DNA from 2 places in the Methylobacillus methanolivorans genome. Region 1 is predicted to be linked to the other one. Evidence: riboswitches for the same ligand, from Rfam matches in the RefSeq annotation. Region 1 holds a riboswitch; the other holds the start of a gene.
What was found. Region 1 has a riboswitch for cobalamin ahead of nrdA (class 1a ribonucleoside-diphosphate reductase subunit alpha). Riboswitches for the same ligand answer to the same signal wherever they lie in the genome.
Positions count from the first base shown of each region.

Region 2: linked by a shared signal. The riboswitch ahead of LG202_RS09620 (TonB-dependent receptor) and the one ahead of nrdA (class 1a ribonucleoside-diphosphate reductase subunit alpha) in region 1 are both predicted to bind cobalamin.

Region 1 is NZ_BAAILT010000002.1:411,848-419,372, forward strand. It holds gene LG202_RS03230 (LysR family transcriptional regulator) at 1-92, shown strand, start outside; gene LG202_RS03235 (LysR family transcriptional regulator) at 89-1,000, opposite strand; gene metE (5-methyltetrahydropteroyltriglutamate--homocysteine S-methyltransferase) at 1,134-3,395, shown strand; gene LG202_RS03245 (thioredoxin family protein) at 3,392-3,715, opposite strand; cobalamin riboswitch at 3,905-4,129, shown strand; gene nrdA (class 1a ribonucleoside-diphosphate reductase subunit alpha) at 4,275-6,554, shown strand; gene nrdB (class Ia ribonucleoside-diphosphate reductase subunit beta) at 6,620-7,525, shown strand, end outside.
Region 2 is NZ_BAAILT010000003.1:150,175-157,699, forward strand. It holds gene LG202_RS09605 (antibiotic biosynthesis monooxygenase) at 1-298, shown strand, start outside; gene LG202_RS09610 (DUF4202 domain-containing protein) at 344-976, opposite strand; gene LG202_RS09615 (RNA-binding S4 domain-containing protein) at 1,092-1,304, shown strand; cobalamin riboswitch at 1,351-1,563, shown strand; gene LG202_RS09620 (TonB-dependent receptor) at 1,773-3,854, shown strand; gene LG202_RS09625 (TonB-dependent receptor) at 3,919-6,018, shown strand; gene LG202_RS09630 (PepSY domain-containing protein) at 6,042-7,472, shown strand; gene LG202_RS09635 (hypothetical protein) at 7,459-7,525, opposite strand, start outside.

The DNA.
Region 1 (7,525 bases):
ACCAGACACGCAGCCATATGCCGCTGATCTTGCGTTCTATGCTGGACTTCATGGCTGAGCATTGGGCAGAGAGTATGCCTGACACAGCTTAGAGTAACTTGATCTCGCTGAGTTTTTCCAGGCAGGTATCGCGGATGATGCGCGCCAGGTCTTGGGTGTATGGCCGAGCCATGATGTCCGGCATGCCGAGAGCATGTAGTTCCGACCACAGGCCTTTGCGGCCTATAGGCTTGGCAATCACATATTCGTGATCTACATAGCTTTGTATGCCCCAATTAGGTAGTGCAGCGATGCCGCGGCGGCTGGCTACCAATTGCATGATGGCAATAGTCAGCTCGCTGGTACGACGGGTGAATTCGATGCCAGCGGGTTTGAGCACCTGGCGGATGACGTCGATGCGCTCTTCCGGCACTGGATAGGTAATCAGCGTTTGTCCGGCAAAGTCCTCTGCCATTAATCGTGGTTTGTTACGCAATTCATGCTCGGGCGGCAACACGCCCATGATCTCGAACTTGAATAGCGGAATCGCGCTCAGTTCGCGTAATTTCTCCGGCAGGCTGCCGATGACAAGGTCGGCTTTGCCTTCATGCAGCAAGTGCCATGGGTCGCTGTGGAATCCGGCAACCAAATCCAGTTCGACTTCTGGCCAGGCGCGGCGGAAGGCATCCATCACCGGCGTCAGCCAGTCAAAGCAGGTGTGGCACTCCAGCACTATTCGCAATTCCCCTGATTGATCGCTCTTGAGGCGAATCAGGTCACGCTCGGCTTTTTCTTGCGCTTCCAGCACTTCCCTGGCCAAGGCCAGCAGACGCTCTCCAGCAGGTGTGAAGCGAATGCCATGCGCTGTGCGCTGGAACAAGGGGGTGTCGTAATGATTTTCCAGCACGCGTATCTGGTGTGAAAGCGCTGATTGTGTGAGGAATACCCGCTCGGCAGCATGAGCCAGCTTGCCGGTCTCGGCAATCGCAATCAGGGATTTCAGGTGGCGGATTTCCAGCATGGTGTGCTTGTTGGTATGAATTTAATTCAAGTTTATCAAAAAAACTTTCGCTTTTTTAAATTTATTGCATCCGTGAAAATTCCTGCACTTTTTCAATGAACTCATTCACATCATTCAAGCAAGGGATTCAAGCATGGCAATTGCACATATTCTGGGATATCCACGGATCGGCGAGAAACGCGCACTCAAGTTTGCCCAAGAGGCATTCTGGAAAGGGGAGCTCAATGCGACAGGTTTGCAGGAGATAGGCAAGGGCTTGCGCGAGCAGCATTGGCAAAAGCAATCAGGTTTGGGCTTCATCACCGCTGGTGATTTCACGTTTTATGACCACGTGCTGGATCACGCCGTGATGTTTGGCGCAGTGCCGGAGCGTTTTGGCTTTCAAGGGGGAGTATTGTCGGAGGAGCAATATTTCGCCTTGGCGCGAGGCAATGCCAGCCAGCCTGCGATGGAAATGACCAAGTGGTTTGATACCAACTATCACTATATCGTGCCGGAGTTGAGCGCAGACACACGGTTTTCCATCAATGCCCATGAATTCCTTAGCCGCCTCGATGAAGCACAGGCACAAGGAAAAACGGTCAAGCCCGTGTTGTTGGGGCCAGTCAGCCTGCTGTACCTGAGCAAGGCCAGGGATCATGATCGCCTGCAATTGCTGGATGGACTGGCAGAGCAATATGCCTATCTGTTGCGCGAGCTCTACCATCGCAAGATTGAGTGGTTGCAGATCGATGAGCCAGTATTGGCGCTAGACCTCGATGATCAGTGGCTGAAAGCATTTGAGCGTACTTATGCCTGGTTGCGTACGCAACGCCCGAAGATTCTGCTGGCGACTTATTTTGCCAATGTATCTCGATATCAAGGTTTCATCACAGGCCTGCCGGTCGATGGCATTCATCTTGACCTGGTACGTGCGCCTGAGCAACTGGCACCATGGCTCAATGCCTTGCCGGGACACTGGGTGTTATCCGCAGGGGTAGTGGATGGCCGCAATATCTGGCGCAACGATCTGCGTCGCAGCCTCGATATCTTGCAACCACTGGCACAAAAGCTGGGTGATCGTTTATGGGTAGCACCAAGTTGCTCGTTGTTGCATACCCCCGTGACTTTGGCACATGAAGAAAACCTTGATCCCGAAATCAAGCACTGGTTGGCCTTTGCGGATGAAAAAATTGCCGAAGTTGCGACCTTGGCGCGCGCCTTGAATGAAGGCGAAGGTAGCATCGCTACCGAGCTGGCCGCATCTGATGCTGCTGTGCAATCACGCCGGACCTCAAGCCGGGTACACAATGCGGATGTGCAGGCTAGAATTGCTGCCTTGGATAAACTCAATCCAGAGCGTCATCGTGCTTTTGCTGAGCGTAAAGCTGTGCAGCAAGCTCGCTTCAATCTGCCTGCATTGCCAACGACGACCATAGGTTCCTTCCCGCAGACCGCGGATATCCGCGCCAGTCGTGCTGCCTTCAAGCAGGGAAAGCTATCGACCGATCGTTATCAGCAGGATATGCAGCAGCACATCGAACTCGCTATTCGCGAGCAGGAGGCCCTGGATATTGATGTGCTCGTGCATGGTGAAGCCGAGCGCAACGATATGGTGGAGTATTTTGGGGAGCAGCTGGCAGGCTATGCGTTTACCCAATATGGCTGGGTGCAGAGCTATGGCTCGCGTTGCGTCAAGCCTCCTGTGATTTATGGTGATGTTTATCGTCCGCAGCCGATGACGGTAGAAACCGCGCGTTATGCTCAATCGCTCACTAGCCGCCCGGTTAAGGGCATGCTGACTGGCCCGGTGACGATGTTGCAATGGTCTTTTGTCCGAGACGATCAACCGCGTCAATCCACAGCAATGCAGCTTGCATTGGCAATACGCGACGAGGTGGATGACCTGCAACAGGCAGGTATTGGCATTATCCAAATCGACGAGCCAGCGCTGCGTGAAGGCTTGCCGTTACAACAGGCCGAATGGAAGCAATACCTGGATTGGGCAGTGAGGGCATTCAAGCTCAGTGCCAGCGTGGCTGAGGATGACACCCAAATCCACACGCATATGTGCTATTCCGAGTTCAATGACATCCTGCCTGCGATTGCAGCCATGGATGCCGATGTGATTACCATCGAGACTTCTCGTTCGCACATGGAGCTACTGGATGGCTTTGGCGAGTTTACTTACCCGAACGACATTGGCCCCGGTGTATACGATATTCATTCCCCTCGTGTGCCGACGATTGCTGAAATCGAGGCATTATTGCGCCGTGCGGCCAGTGTCGTGCCTCTTGCGCAGTTATGGGTTAACCCGGATTGCGGCCTCAAGACGCGCGGCTGGGCGGAAACACGTACTGCGCTGGACAATATGGTGAAGGTGGCAAAGCAGTTGCGCAACGAATTGGCTGCTTAATCAGGTGACAGGGTTGCCTGGAGTAGCGTGGTGATCGTTTCCACGCTTTCCGGCCGCACTACACGACCAATTTCTACGCCATTGTGCAGCAAGATCAGGGTGGGCCAAAGCTTGATGCGGAAGCTGCGGCCCAGCCGCTTGCCGGGGCCATCTTCTATGCGTTCGTGCCGCAACTTGGGGTGAGCCTGCAGCGCGGTGTTCAGCAGCGGCTGTGCACGCTGACAAAAGCCGCACCAACTTGCGCCAAATTCAAGCAATAACGCACCTGGTATCTGCTCAATCTCTGCACGGCTAGGTTCGGGAGTGGTGGCTGGTTTCATCGCTGGTCTTTATTTATTACTCATTTTTACGCGCCTGTCTTGGCGAAAATATCGTTTCATGATAGCTCAATTCATGATGCAGATATGGCTGGAAAATTCTTCAAAAAATTTCTCCTTAAAAATCCTGTATATACCTCAAAAAATCAATATATAGTGTTTTGTTGGCTACACAAGCACATTTTATTGCGCTATATTCCATCCCACTACGGTGTTCGACAGCGGTTCGATTTAGTCGGGAAAAGGGAATGTGGTCACGGGTTTATGCCTATTCAAGCCACAGCTGCCCCCGCAACTGTAACCGGAGAGTGGTATGCCATTTCAATTGTCACTGGGCCTGTGAGTGTAGGGCCTGGGAAGACCGGCCAACCACGGTGACCCGGAAGCCAGGAAACCTGCCGTAGATTATTTTCATAACGTTTGAGGCGGGGTGTCCTCAGCAAAAGCTATCGTGGCCAGTGCCGCGAAGCAGTTCATTTTGCTGACTCCATGCATGTAGGCTTGACCAGGAATCTGGTCGCCAAGGCATGGAGACACCTTGCTTCCTGACAGGGAGCCTTAGATGACAAAGTATGAATCCATGAATGCCACCAAGCGGGATGGTCGCCGTGAGCCGATCAACCTGGACAAGATCCATCGCGTGATCGATTGGGCGGCACAGGGACTGGACAATGTATCGGTATCGCAGGTCGAGCTGAAGTCGCACATCCAGTTCTATGACGGGATTCGTACCGATGTCATTCATGAAACCATTATCAAGTCCGCGGCTGACTTGATCTCGGAAGAGACGCCGGATTACCAGTACCTAGCTGCTCGCCTGTCCATCTTCCATTTGCGCAAGATCGCCTATGGTCAGTTTGAGCCACCGCACTTGTTTGACCATGTGACCAAGCTCACTGAAATGGGCAAGTACGACCAGCACCTGCTTGCCGACTATAGCCGCGCAGAGTTCGATGAGCTGAACGAGCATATCGACCACTGGCGCGATATGAATTTCTCTTACGCTGCCGTGAAGCAGCTGGAAGGCAAGTACCTGGTGCAAAACCGGGTGACCAAGAAAATCTACGAAAGCCCGCAATTCCTCTACATCTTGGTAGCGATGTGCCTGTTTGCCAAGTATGAAGGCAAGGCGCGCCTGGAATACATCAAGCGCTTCTACGATGCGGTATCTACCTTCAAGATTTCGCTGCCTACGCCCATCATGTCCGGTGTGCGTACGCCTACGCGCCAGTTCAGCTCCTGCGTTCTGATCGAATGCGATGACAGCCTGGATAGCATCAATGCGACTACCAGTGCGATTGTGAAGTATGTTTCGCAACGTGCCGGTATTGGCGTGAATGCAGGCCGCATTCGCGCTGTTGGTAGTGAAATTCGCGGTGGCGAGGCCCAGCACACTGGCTGCCTGCCGTTCTACAAGTTGTTCCAGGCCGCAGTGAAGTCCTGCTCGCAGGGTGGAGTGCGTGGTGGTGCAGCGACCTTGTTTTACCCGTTGTGGCACCTGGAAGTTGAATCGTTGCTGGTGTTGAAAAACAACCGCGGCGTGGAAGAAAACCGCGTGCGCCACCTTGATTACGGTGTGCAGATCAACCGCTTGTTGTATCAGCGCCTGATCAAGGGTGGCGATATCACTTTGTTCTCGCCGCACGATGTGCCTGGCCTTTATGACGCTTTCTTTGCCGACCAGGACGAGTTCGAGCGCCTGTATACGCAATACGAAGCTGATGACAGCATCCGCAAGCGTACCTTGCCAGCGGTGGATTTGTTCTCATTGCTGATGCAGGAGCGTGCTGGCACCGGTCGCATCTACATTCAGAACGTCGATCATTGCAATACTCATAGCCCGTTCAACCCCAAGTTGGCACCAGTGCGGCAATCCAATTTGTGCATGGAAATCGCGTTGCCAACGCATCCGCTGGACGACATCAATGACGAGCATGGTGAGATTGCATTGTGCACCTTGTCCGCCTTTAACCTCGGCGCGCTGGAAAACCTCGGCGAGCTGGAGGGCTTGGCCGACCTCGTGGTGCGTGCACTGGATGCATTGCTTGAGTACCAGGATTACCCGGTCAAGGCGGCGCTTAATGCCACTGACAAGCGTCGCTCGCTGGGCGTGGGCGTGATCAATTACGCTTATTACCTTGCCAAGAATAGCACTGGCTACACTGATGAAGCAGCGCTAGGCCTGACCCACCGTACTTTTGAAGCAATCCAGTATTATCTCTTGAAAGCTTCGGTACAGCTTGCGCGCGAATTCGGCCCTTGTGGTGCGTTTAATGAAACCACTTATGCGCAAGGCATCTTGCCGATCGATACTTACAAGAAAGACCTGGATGCAGTGTGCAATGAAGCACTGCAACTCGATTGGGAGCAATTGCGCAAGGATATCGTCGCCAACGGTTTGCGTAACTCCACACTCACTGCGCTGATGCCTTCCGAGACTTCCAGCCAGATCGCCAATGCGACCAACGGTATTGAGCCACCGCGTGGCCTGGTGTCGGTCAAGCAATCCAAGGATGGCATCCTGCGCCAAGTGGTGCCCGAGATTGAGCGCCTGCGGCATCAATACCAATTGCTGTGGTCGCTGCCCAATAACGATGGCTATCTCAAGCTGGTGGGCATCATGCAGAAGTTTGTCGATCAGTCGATTTCTTCCAATACCAACTACGATCCCAAGCGCTTTGAGGGCGGCAAGGTGCCAATGAAGCAATTGCTCAAGGATTTGTTGCAGGCTTACAAGCTTGGCGTCAAAACCCTCTATTACCATAACACCCGTGATGGCGCGAGTGAGGGCGGTAGCGAGGCGGAAGACGACGGTTGCGCCAGCGGTGCTTGCAAGATCTAGACCGGCAGTTGACGGGTAGGGCGGCGCTAATGTGCCGCCCTGATTGAAGAATATCGAGACAAACCATGGCCTACAGTATTTTTTCCAAGATAGACAACGAACAAATGAAAGAGCCGATGTTCTTCGGACAGCCGGTCAATGTCGCGCGCTACGACCAGCAGAAGTACCCGGTGTTCGAGAAGCTGATCGAGAAGCAGCTTTCATTTTTCTGGCGTCCGGAAGAAGTTGACGTTTCGCAAGATCGTATCGACTACCAGGGTTTGCCTGACCATGAAAAGCATATCTTCATCAGCAACCTGAAGTACCAGACGCTGCTGGATTCTATCCAGGGGCGCAGCCCCAACGTGGCGTTATTACCATTGGTATCGTTGCCAGAACTGGAAACCTGGATTGAGACCTGGGCTTTCTCCGAGACCATACACTCACGCTCCTATACCCATATCATCCGCAACATCGTTTCTGATCCCTCACTGATCTTTGACGATATTGTGCGCAATGAAAACATCGTGGCGCGTGCCAGCGATATTTCAAGTTATTACGATGACCTGATTCACTACACCATGCTGTATTCGCAGCTAGGCGAGGGCGATCATGTGATCAATGGCGAGGTCAAATCGGTCAACCTGCATGAGCTGAAAAAACTGCTCTACCGTTGCCTGATGAGCGTCAATATTCTGGAGGCAATCCGCTTTTATGTCAGCTTTGCCTGCTCGTTTGCCTTTGCTGAACGCAAGGTGATGGAAGGTAATGCCAAGATCATTCGCCTAATTGCGCGTGACGAAGCGCTGCATCTGACTGGCACCCAGCACATGCTCAATATCATGCGCAACGGCCAGGATGATCCTGAGTTTGCCGAGATCGCCGCCGAGTTGCAGCAGGAGTGCTTCGACATGTTCAAGAATGCTGCGGAGCAGGAAAAGAAATGGGCAGAATACCTGTTTAAGGATGGTTCCATGATTGGCCTCAACAAG
Region 2 (7,525 bases), on a different contig from region 1:
ACAATTCGACACACGATTCCAGCAAATTGATTCAGAAATTGCTGTATTTGCCCGCAACACGACGGGCTACCTCGGTGAAGAAGCTTGGGAAAACCCGGAAAATGGGCGCATCTGCAATGTGTACTACTGGGAAAACATGCAAGGCCTGCAAGAATTAATGCAGCATCCCAGGCACCTGGAGGCCAAGGCGGCGCAAGCCAACTGGCTCAATGGCTACCAAGTGGTCATTGCGCAAGTCATCCGTGCCTACGGCGACGGTACATTCCCTCACCCGACCAACGGGTTCAAACCAGCGTAGTGGCGGCCTACTGCTGGAATAAGACCAGCTGTCGCTCACGCAGGCTCACAGCCAACCCTCCTCCGTCATGACTTCCTGAATCAGCGGCACCAGCGCCTGGGGTACTTTCACCTGGGTCAGCAAAGCTTGGTGTCCGGTTTTGGATACCTTGCGCAGCGTCTTGCGTAAAATATCCTTCCATTTCGGCACATCGTATTCAGGATGCTGACCGACAAATTCTTCCAGGTAATACTCGACAAATACCATCACAATCACATCTTCGAGCACCTGCATCTCAGCATCTGCTAGCGGCGCATCCTTGCTCACCAGCCTGGTAACCCGTGCGATCGCCTCTGCGTCATATCCCGCCTGCTGCATGATCTCGCTCGCCACTTCGGCATGATATTCCTTGAGCTTGCGCCGCCATTGGTGATAACCCGGCTTGGTCATGGGGTAAGCATCGCGCGGCAACGTCCAGCGCTCAATGTGCTGACAACGGGCCGCCAAGTGCAGTGTTTCGGGCGCATCGGGCTGGTAGCGTTGCAGCATCTCAGTCATGCGCTGGGCATAGGCCAGCTCCTTCGGCGTTGCCACAGCATCAACCAAAGTCTGGTTAGGGTCGCGGGCATTGCGTGCATCAAATGTGGTGATAGCCTGGGTGAAGCGTGACCCGAATGCTGGTGGAGAAAAATGCTGCATGACATACCCTTGTTGATGAACCAGGCGTTATTTTACGTGAAAGCAGCGCACGCTCGTTTCACCATGCTGGAAAACATGGTCTAATCGCGGGCATTCAACCTCAAGGCATGACCTCATGGAATTCACCCTGCGTGACGACTATATCGAACTGTGCAACCTGCTCAAGCTCACTGGCATCGCCGATTCCGGTGGTCGAGGCAAAACCATGGTGGCCGAGGGCCTGGTCACTGTCGATGGCCAACCAGAACAACGCAAAACCGCCAAAATCCGCGCTGGCCAAGTGGTGGAATGCATGGGTCAGACCATCACCGTACTGCCTCAGGCATAAACCAGCAACCCTATGATTTTCATTGACCTTTCCACCTCCCACCCGTAAAATCCGCCCCACTTACGGTTTTCCCCATCGTCAAGAGGGGGAAATTAATAGGGAATCCGGTGAAGACATCATGATCGTAATCCGGAACTGCCCCCGCAACTGTAATCGGTGAGTCTGTTTGCATTTCTTGCCACTGGATATTGATCCGGGAAGGCCGCAAACAAGACGATGACCCGAGAGTCAGGAGACCTGCCGCAAGTCAGTCATGTTGTTCGTGCAAGGGCGGGGTGTCCTGGAATCGGCGAATGTTCACCACATTCATTCGTACTCATTGATGCATGTATTTTGAGGGTTTGATCATTGCCCTCAAGCTGAGCTGCCATTGTGGCCGCTTTGCATGCATTGCCCCCTCTTGCCCCTACTAGATGGCTGATTTCCACATGACATCGTCATGCTGAACTATCAAATTGGGAGCAAATAATGAAAAACAGCAACTACATCCTGGCAACGGCCCTGATGGCAATCTTCTCTAGCGGGGCGCTGGCGGAAGAAACCACACTGGAAGAGGTTCAGGTCAAGGCAACATCCGAAAAATCTGGCCTCAACCTGAAAAAGCAAAACACCACAGGTAGCCGTCTAGGCCTCACGGCAAAGGAAACCCCTGCCAGTATTGAAATACTGGATACGCAAACAATTCGTCAACGTGGCGACATTACCTTGCGCGAGGCTGTCACTCGAACCACAGGTATCACCGATATCAGTGCCCCTGGTAATGGACAGGCTTTCTCTTCTCGTGGATTTACTGGTAACAATTCTGTTGCTCAAGCAGAAGATGGCGTACGCCTAATGACAGGAGCTGGAACATTAACCTACCCTTCCGACATGTGGGGGTACGAACGCATTGAGGTATTACGCGGACCAGCATCCATCATATTCGGTGATGGATCAGCAGGTGGCATTATCAATAGTGTGCGTAAACAAGTAAACCGTGAAACCTCTATCGAGGCATTGGTCGGCGCTGGGACTTATGGTGCCTATCGCGCGGCTCTGGGCGGCACCGGAGCCATTGGAGAGATTGGCGCTTTTCGTATTGATGCTTCTGTACTAGGCGGAGATGGTTATATCAGCCGTGGTGATTACGACAGCAAGAAAATCATGACTTCTTTTCTGTTCACACCTACAGAAAACCTGAAAGTCGGTTTTACCCTGGATCATTCTGATGAATCCCCAACTGCGAATTTTGGCACCCCTTTGATCAATGGCAGACTTTCGCATTCTATGCGTAACAAGAATTACAACATCGAAGATAAAGCGATGGATTTTCAGGACACTCGCGCCCGTGCAAAAATCGAGTGGGATATATCTCCAACGCTCAAATTCAGAAATGAAGCCTATTGGTTCAAGTCTGACCGGAAATGGAAAAATGCGGAAAACTATTCATTTAACTCCGCAACAAATCTAGTTCAACGATCCAGCTTCCTGAATATTGAACATGATCAAAAGCAATACGGTAACCGCATAGAACTGGCATCTACTGCTGATTTGTTTGGTCACCAAAACCGCTTTGCCGCTGGATGGGAAATATCACACACTGACTTCATCCATAGCTCAGTCAACGGTACTCCAAGCAATGTTCCTGTTAACGGCTATAAAGGGTTGTTCAATGCTCCTTCATCTCCCCTAACAAACTATGATGCTGACTTAAATCAACAAGCCTTCTTCATCGAAAACGCATTGAATGCAACAGATAATCTGAAGTTGGTTGCTGGCTTGCGCAAGGACTTTATCAATAGTAAGCGCGAAGGATATAGAACCAATCCCGACACTGACAGAGATTTGTCAGCGCTGACGTGGAGGCTGGGTACAGTGTTTGATGTCACAGAAAATACCGCACTCTATGCCCAGACCAGCAAGGGAACTGACCCGGTTACAACGCTACTGGGGATGAATCTGACAAATGCTGAATTCAGCCTAACCAAGTCACGCCAATCTGAAATTGGCATCAAGCAGGCTTTGCCCAATGCAAAGGGCGAATGGACGCTAGCAGCCTACCATATTGCCAAAGACAACATCCTGACGCAGAACCCTGACAATCCATCCTTTTCAATTCAAGGTGGCAAGCAGTCATCCCGCGGCGTTGAGTTTTCCACTGTGTTATTTCCAATCGAACAATGGCGCTTTGACTTCAACGCTACCTTGTTAAAAGCTCGCTATGATGAATTAGAACAATCAGGTGTTTCACGCGCTGGCAACACGCCCATGAATGTACCTGAAAAAGTGGCAAATGCCTGGGTTTACTATCAGGTGTCAAATTGGGAGGCCGGTATTGGCGCACGTTATGTCGGCAAGCGCTACGGTAATGATGCCAATACTTCAAGCATTAGCAGCTATACCGTTTACGATGCCAGTGCTGCATGGCATGTTAATGACCGCATGACGTTACGTGCCAACATCCGTAATCTGACTGACAAGTTCTATGCAGCACTATCACGCAACAATAATCTGCAACAAATCGTAGGCGCACCCCGCCAGCTCGAGCTCACTGCGGAATTCCGTTACTAAGCGTTCACTATTCATCTTGGGAAGATTCTCTTCCCAAGACTTTCTATTGCCTGAAAAATAACAAATGAAATCAAACTACCTGATCCATATTGCAGTCCTGTCTGCCATGACAACGAGTACTTATGCTGCTGAAACAGCGGTACTTGAAGAAATCACCGTATCCAGCCAAACAGAAAAACCCAGCATCAAACTCAACAAGGTCAACACCACTAGCAATCGTTTGGGACTGACTGCCAAGGAAACGCCTGCCAGCATCGATTCGGTGGATGCCGAAACCATTCGCCAGCGGGGCGATGTCTCTATTCGTGAGGCCGTCACACGTACCGTTGGCATTTCCGATATTGGTACACCAGGGGTCGGGCAATCTTTTTCATCGCGCGGCTTTTCCGGCAATAACTCTGTCGCCCAGGCAGAAGACGGCATCCGCCTGATTACTGCTGCCGGCACATTGACCTACCCTTCAGATAGCTGGGGATACGAAAGAATCGAAGTGCTACGCGGCCCGGCATCCGCATTATTCGGCGATGCTTCCAGCGGCGGGATTGTGAACAGCGTTCGCAAAAAGGCTAGCAGGGAAGCCTCATTGGAAGCATTGGTCGGGATCGGCACACGCGGCGCCTACCGTTCGGCGCTTGGCGGCACAGGCGCGCTCGGTGACATCGGTGCTTTCCGTATTGACGCATCTGTCATGGGTGGCAACGGCTACATCGATCGCGGCGATTACGATACGAAGAAAATCATGACTTCGTGGCAATTCGAGCCTTCCGATACTGTACGTGTTGGCTTCACGCTTGATCATGCTGAAGACTCACCTGCCGTGAACTATGGCGTTCCTGCAGTCAATGGCAACTTGCTTTACGGCCTGCGCAAGAACAATTACAACGTCGAGAACAACAAGATGGATTTTGTTGATACCCGAGCTCGCGCCAAAATCGAGTGGGATATCAGCCCAGCGCTTTCCATCAAGAATGAAACTTACTGGTTTCACGCAACGCGCGACTGGCGTTATGCAGATGACCTGCGCCTGAACCCTGCGACATTGCGCGTCACCCGTGCCGCATTCCGTAATGTGGACCATGACCTCAAGCAGATCGGCAATATTTTCCAACTTGCATCCAACTCCAGTATGTTTGGCAGGGAAAATCGCTTGGCTGTTGGTATCGACATCTCCCGCGTGGATTTCATGCACAAGATGAATACCAATAACACACTTACCGACACGGTCGATCTGTATGCCCCAGCCGCAGGTAGTTTCATCACCAACCAGGCATTGCGCAACAATTATGCTGCGGATCTTGATCAAAGAGCATTGTTTTTGGAAAACGCCTGGAATGCGACTGACAAGCTGAAGCTGCTCGTCAGCCTGCGCAAGGACTACATCGATACCAAGCGCAAGGATTACATTGCCCCCGCAGCAAGCTCTTCCCAGAGTTTCTCCCCGTTCACCTGGCGAATTGGCGCGGTCTACGACGTTACACCTGATTTCTCATTGTATGCACAGACCAGCCGCGGTACCGACCCAATCACCAATATGCTGGGGCTGAATCTCGACAATGCGAAGTTCGACCTGACCAGGTCGCGCCAATATGAAATGGGCATCAAGCACCTGCTTCCCCAATCGAAGGGAGAGGTCACGCTGGCTGCCTACCACATTGCCAAGGATGACATCATTACCAGGAGCCCGACAGATCCGTTGATTTCCGTGCAAGGAGGCAAGCAATCCTCGCGAGGCATTGAATTCACCACCACATTGCTGCCAGTTGAGCATTGGCGCATCGATTTCAATGCCGCCTTGCTGGATGCACGCTTCGATGAACTCTTTGAAGGCAACACAGGAATTTCCAGGGCAGGTAATACACCAAGCAACGTGCCGGAAAAGCTGGCCAATGCCTGGGTTTACTATCAAACCTCGCAATGGGAAGCAGGGATAGGCGCGCGGTACGTTGGCAAGCGTTATGCAAGCAATTCCAATAATGTTGCGATGGCTGGATACACTGTGTTTGATGCTAGTGCTGCATGGAATGTCAATAAGCAGATGACGTTGCGTGCCAACATCCGCAATCTGGCAGATAAATTCTATGCCTCTATGTCAAACAACAATGATCAACAGCTTGTTGTCGGCGCACCACGCCAGCTCGAGCTAACTGCGGAATTCCGGTACTAACCTAACCTTCCAAGTACGACACCATGAAACTTCTCTCCATGCGCAATCTCCACCTCTGGCATCGCTGGCTGGGGATAGCGCTTGGGGTGTTGGTGCTGCTCTGGTTCATTTCCGGGGTGGTCATGCTGTTCGTAGCTTATCCCAAGCTTACGCAGGAAGAACGCATACCTCGCCTGGAAGCAGTGGTACCAGAACGAGTGAACATCACGCCGCATCAAGTCGCGATTATGCTTGGAGGGGAGCCGGACAAACTCCGGCTGACGATGCACCAGAGACGGCCAATTTATCATGCTTTGTATGAAGATCATTGGCAATCTATCTGGGCCGATCATGGCAATTCACTGCGTGTGACGCCAGACACCATTCGCGCATCTGCACAGGCTTTCTTGCCTGGCTTATCCATCGACCACACAGAATTAATCGATCGCGACCAATGGTCAATCTCGTCTTCACTTCACCCGCACCGGCCATTGCATCGCGTGAGTTTCAGTAACGGGAACGTGTTGTATTTATCCAGCCGCACGGCTGAAGTCGTGCTGGATACCTCGCGCAGCGAACGTGCCTGGAACTGGCTGGGCTCCATCATCCATTGGATTTATTTCACGCCATTGCGTTTTGACCATCACGAAGCCTGGCGTCAAATCGTCATGTGGCTGTCCTTCCCCGCCACGGCCATGAGCCTAATGGGCATCTGGCTGGGCATAGACCGTTTGCGCTTGCGTCGCCGCTACAAGGGAGGCCGTATGACGCCCTATCGCGGCTGGGCTAAATGGCACCATGTTTCTGGCCTGCTCGCAGGCGTGTTTTGCCTGACTTGGCTATTCAGCGGCTGGCTGTCGATGAAGCCGTTCGATATGTTTTCCGGCAGGAAGCTAAGTACAGAAGAATCTCAGCATTGGGCCGGAAAACCTGGCTATGGACTATTGCCAACATTGCCAGCGTTGCTAGGTACTACAGAGAAAATTGGCGAGATTGAATGGATATATTTTGCCGGGAAACCTATTTTGCTTGGCCTTGCGCAGCATCGCACCTGGATGTTCGATACACACACTGGTGCTCGTCTAGCTCCAATTACCACCACAGCACTGGCAACCCAGGCAGCAGGGCTGCTCCCCGAGGCTCAAGTCAAAACAGCCTCACTGCTAACGCATGGCGACAGGTATTACTACGGCAAACGGCTGGAGACCGTGTCCCCGGTCATCCGCGTCGACCTGGATGATGCTTCTGCCACCAGCTATTACGTTGACCCAGCCACTACGCGCGTCGTGGCATCTCAGGACAATAACAGCCGCACCTACCGCTGGCTATTTGCAGCGCTACACCGTCTTGATTTCGCGCCGCTAGATAATGCAGAAATCCCACGTTGGATTGTCGTGATCCTGTTCTCGATCGGCGGGGTCATTCTCACCGCCGCAGGCATGGTGATGGGCTGGCGCAGGCTTACTCGCGTCTAGCCGCGATGTTGCTGCAATCACCCACAATCAACGGAGGATTGCCAGAGCCTGGC